Regions from separate parts of the Arthrobacter sp. 1088 genome, predicted to be linked through region 2. Evidence: predicted binding sites of a transcription regulator. Region 2 holds the regulator's gene; the other holds the start of a gene.

Region 1 (2,393 bases), on a different contig from region 2:
GAGTGTGAAAGAGGACACAAAGACCGACATGGTCGGCAAGGCCCTGGGCCTGTTGGTATTGCTGGGGAATGAGCCCAAGGGTGCGAGCGCCGCGGATCTGGCCAGGAGTGCGGGACTTCCGTTCAGCACGACGTACCGGCTGCTCGGTTCGCTGACGCGCGACGGATTTGTGGATTACGAGCCCGACGGACGTCGGTATCATCTGGGATTGCGGGTCTTCCAGCTGGGCCAGCGGGTTTCCAATCACCACGGCTTCGCGGCAACGGCCCTTCCTGTGCTCCAGCGCGTCACGGAGCGGACCGAAGAAGCAACCATCCTCTCGGTGCGCGACGGGAACCATCATCTAACCGTCAATAAGGTGGACGGCCCCAAGACCTTCCGCGTCACCAGCGATCCTGGCCATCTTGGTGCGCTGCACACGACGTCCGTGGGTAAGGCGATAGTCGCTTTTGAGAACGACGCCGAACGCGAACGACTGCTCGAAGAGTTGCCTCTGGAGCCTCTCACTGAGCGCTCCATTACCGATCGGGCTGCATTCCGGGCGGAGATCGAGCAAGTGCGCCGGCAGGGCTACGCGGTCATGGACGAAGAAAACGAGATCGGCATGCGCGCGGTCGCAGTACCGGTCCTCAATTCCCAAGGCCACGCCTTTGCGTCTCTCGCCACGGCCGTTCCGGTATTTCGTCTCACCATGGATGAGCTCATCGCCCACGTCCCTACTTTGCAGGAAGCCGCGGCTGAACTCGCGGCCCGCCTGCCCCAGCGTTAGCCCAACTGTGTCGCACTTAAGCGCGTTTTGAGGCCGCTAAACGCGCACAACTGCGACTCAGTTGGGTCAGCACATCGCGTTTGTTCGCAGTAAGAACAAGCGTGCGGAATATGAACACTTGTAGTAATCTGGAAGACACCCGGGCAGTTGGCGCCCCAGAAAGTGCCAAAAGCCAGGGGTGCTGAAGTCAAAGGAGCTTTAGGATGAGCAACCGAGCCGAGTCCGTTCTGGTGGGCCTGATTGGCGAAGGCGTCATGCCGTCGCTGACTCCGCCCATGCACGAACGCGAAGCCGATGTGCAGGGCCTTCGCTTGCTGTACCGCCCCATCGACCTGCTGGAGCTGGCTTTGCCGGCCACCGCCGTCGGGGATCTCCTCACCGCGGCCCAGCGCATGGGCTTCAACGGACTGAACATCACGCACCCGTGCAAGCAGCTGGTCCTTGAGCACCTTGACGAAATTTCCGACGACGCCCGTCGCCTGGGTGCCGTCAATACAGTCCTCATCCAGGACGGCCGGTTCATCGGCCACAACACCGACTTTTCAGGTTTCGGCTCGGCTCTCGCCGACGGACTCCCCGGTGCGAAGCTGGAGCGCGTGGTCCAGCTGGGTGCGGGCGGTGCGGGTTCCGCCGTCGCCTACGCCCTGCTCACCGCCGGGGTCGGCACGCTGGACCTGGTGGACATGGAGCCGGCGCGGGCCGCAGAGCGCGCCGCCGAACTTGGCGAACTCTTCCCGGCCGCCACGGTCACGCCGCGGAGCACGGACGAGCTCCCGCAGATCATGCCCCTCGCCGACGGTTTGGTTCACTGCACCCCGATCGGCATGGCCGCCCACCCCGGGCTGCCCCTGGACATCGACCTCCTGGAACCGCGGCACTGGGTTGCGGACATCGTCTACCGCCCCATCGAGACGCAGCTGGTCCGCGAAGCGCGCGCCAAGGGCTGCAAGGTTCTCGACGGCGGACGCATGGCGGTTGGTCAGGCTGCCGACGCCTTCCGGCTCTTCACGGGCCACGACGCCGATCGCAACCGAATGCGGGCCCACTTCCTTGAGCTGATCGCCGTCGAGGATGCGCTCGCCGCTACCGGAGCCCCGGCTCTGGCAAAGGCGGGTCACTGATGCGCACCGGAATCGCAACGGTCTGCCTGTCCGGCACGCTGAAAGAAAAGATGCAGGCCTGCGCCATCGCGGGCTTTGACGGCATCGAAATCTTCGAGCAGGATCTCGTCACTTCGCCCCTGAGTCCCGAGGAAGTGCGGAAAATGGCCGCGGATCTTGGCCTCGGCTTGGATCTGTACCAGCCCTTCCGCGATTTCGACGGCGTCACTCCGGACCTGCTGAAGGCCAACCTCAAGCGGGCCGAGGCCAAGTTCAACCTGATGGAACGCCTGGGCATGGACACCATCCTGGTCTGCTCCAACGTCGCTACTGCAACGATTGACGACGATGAACTCCGCGCCTCCCAGCTAGCGGAACTCGCGGAGCTGGCCGGGGATCATGGCGTCAAAGTTGCCTACGAAGCCCTGGCCTGGGGAAAGTACGTGAACGACTACGAGCACGCGTACCGTCTGGTCGAGATGGTGGACCACCCCAACCTCGGAACGTGCCTGGACTCGTTCCAC
Region 2 (2,393 bases):
AAGGGATTCACGGAGTTCCGTGAATTCGCGGTCAGGATACCGGTTCAGGCCAGTGGCCGCGGCGGCAACAGCCTGGGTAATCGCCGCTTGCACATCTGCCGGAACGCCATGGGTGTTCTCGTTGACGTTGAGCAAAATGGGGACGTCAAGCTGCGGCGCGCCATAGGGGCTCAATCCACGCAGGTTGGTCCGAAGGGGAAGTCGGTCAAGTCGCTCAAGCTGGTCACTCACCAAGACAGTTTAAGGTGCCGGTGCGACTGCGGAGTAACTGTGACGCCAGAGACGCTGGCCCCTCGCCCCCTGGCCGCTCAATTGGCGGGAACGAACAGCTGCTGGCCGGGCTGGATGCGTCCCCCGCGGAGATCGTTCAACTGGATGATTTCCGCGATGACATCACGGGGGTCCCGCTCCGGCGCGGCCGCACCGGCGATGCCCCACAGGGACTGCCCTGGCTGGACAGTAACCGTAACTGCCACCGGCGGCTGCAGCTGGGCTTGGGAATCAGAAGCTTTGGCCGGGGAGTTGATGAAGCCGGCAAGGCTCAGCAGCGCAGCAAGGAGAAGCATGACGGGAATTCCAAAGAAGACGATCCTGCCGCGTTGGGTAAGCCGGAGACGCGCAGGAGCCGGAGTGTTGCGGAATTCGTGGAACGTAGAGATTGCGGACATGAGCTGAGCCCTTCTGAGCGATTGCCTGCATCGGATGCCCGTTGCCGGCTGCCAATTCCTTGTGTTCGCCGAGCCCGGCCCCGAATGTTCGAACACTTTCTTCGAACATCCGAACCGCGCTCAACCTTTATAGAACACATATTCGAACCTTGCTATGACATTTTTAGCACTTATCATCGAACGGTGTCGAGACTCGCTAGAACGAATGTTTGATAAACGCCTGTGCCTGGCCTAGGTTTGAGTGAAGAAACAGGCACTGTTTCAGTGGAACAGGAGGGTCTGACATTTTTTCGGATCCCACATCCCCGGGCACACTTCAGACCGTGGCCGGGCGGAACGGAAGGGCATTGGCGAACATGGCAGCGAAAGCCACCGGCGGCGGGGCACCCCTGCGGAGCCAGCAGCCTCAAAAGAGTCCCAAAAGCCTGACTGTCCGGCAGAAGAAAATCCTGGAAACCATCCAGCGGTCTGTCAATGACAACGGGTATCCGCCCAGCATGCGCGAAATTGGCGACACCGTGGGTCTCGCGAGCCTCTCCAGCGTCACGCACCAGCTCTCCCAGTTGGAGAAGCTCGGCTACTTGCGCAGAGATCCCAAGCGCCCCCGCGCCATGGAAGTACTCATGCCTTTGACCCTTGACGGCGGGACAATTCCCGGAGTGGAAGCAGCTACTACACTCCGCAGCGCAGGCGGACTCGCCGTGACGGAACTGGCCAGCGCCAGCGACACCGCGATGGTACCCCTGGTTGGACGCATTGCTGCCGGTGGGCCCATCCTCGCCGACCAGACTATTGAGGATGTCCTGCCCCTGCCCCGGCAACTGGTGGGCCACGGCGAACTGTTCATGCTGAAGGTCGCTGGGGACTCAATGATCGATGCCGCAATTTGTGACGGTGACTGGGTGGTTGTCCGCCGCCAGAATGACGCCATCAACGGCGATATCGTGGCAGCGCTCCTGGATGACGAAGCCACGGTAAAAACCTTCCGCCAGCGGGACGGCCACACATGGCTGCTCCCCCAGAACACGCAGTACGAACCGATACTTGGAGACCAGGCCACCATCATGGGCAAGGTCGTCTCGGTACTGCGCTCCCTCTAGGGAGTTCGCCTACGTTTTCTTTGCGCCCAGGCGTTCCAGGACGCCGCGCACCACGTTGCGGTCCGTCGTTGCCCAAAATGGCGGCAAAGCGGCACGCAGGAACCCGCCGTACCGTTCGGTGGAAAGCCGTGAGTCCAGGACGGCCACCACGCCTTTGTCGCCGGTGGAACGAATGAGGCGTCCTGCTCCCTGTGCAAGACGAATTGCCGCATGCGTAGCCGACACCGCCATGAACCCGTTGCCCCCGGACTGTGCAACGGCCCGTGAGCGTGCGGTCATTAGCGGGTCATCGGGCCTCGGGAACGGAATGCGGTCAATCACCACAAGGCGGCATGAACCGCCAGGGACGTCGACGCCCTGCCACAGGGACATGGTGCCGAAGAGGCAGGTGTCCGGTTCATCGGCAAATTGCTTCACCAGTGCTGCCATGGTGGATTCTCCCTGGCAGAGGATGTCCACATCCAGCCGTGGGCGCATGGCATCTGCAGCTTCTTCGGCCGCCCGACGCGATGAGAACAGGCACAGGGCTCCCCCACCGGATGCACGGATGAGGTCTTCAAGCTCATCCAGGGCCTCGGGTGAAGTGCCCCTGCCGGGCTTGGGCAGGTGCTTGGCCACGTAGAGC

Evidence for each region. The regulator LexA, encoded in region 2, represses DNA repair genes until DNA is damaged. The targets are predictions, from matches to a motif close to TCGAACANNTGTTCGA.
Region 1: J2Y41_RS10070 (shikimate dehydrogenase) is a predicted target of LexA. The motif match lies at 861-876, and genes of this name have one in related genera.

The regions. Positions count from the first base shown of each region.
Region 1 is NZ_JAVDSM010000005.1:286,781-289,173, reverse strand. It holds gene J2Y41_RS10075 (IclR family transcriptional regulator) at 1-769, shown strand, start outside; gene J2Y41_RS10070 (shikimate dehydrogenase) at 973-1,890, shown strand; gene J2Y41_RS10065 (TIM barrel protein) at 1,890-2,393, shown strand, end outside.
Region 2 is NZ_JAVDSM010000004.1:360,168-362,560, reverse strand. It holds gene J2Y41_RS08465 (histidinol-phosphate transaminase) at 1-231, opposite strand, end outside; gene J2Y41_RS08460 (LysM peptidoglycan-binding domain-containing protein) at 309-668, opposite strand; gene lexA (transcriptional repressor LexA) at 1,025-1,768, shown strand; gene J2Y41_RS08450 (ATP-dependent DNA helicase) at 1,778-2,393, opposite strand, start outside.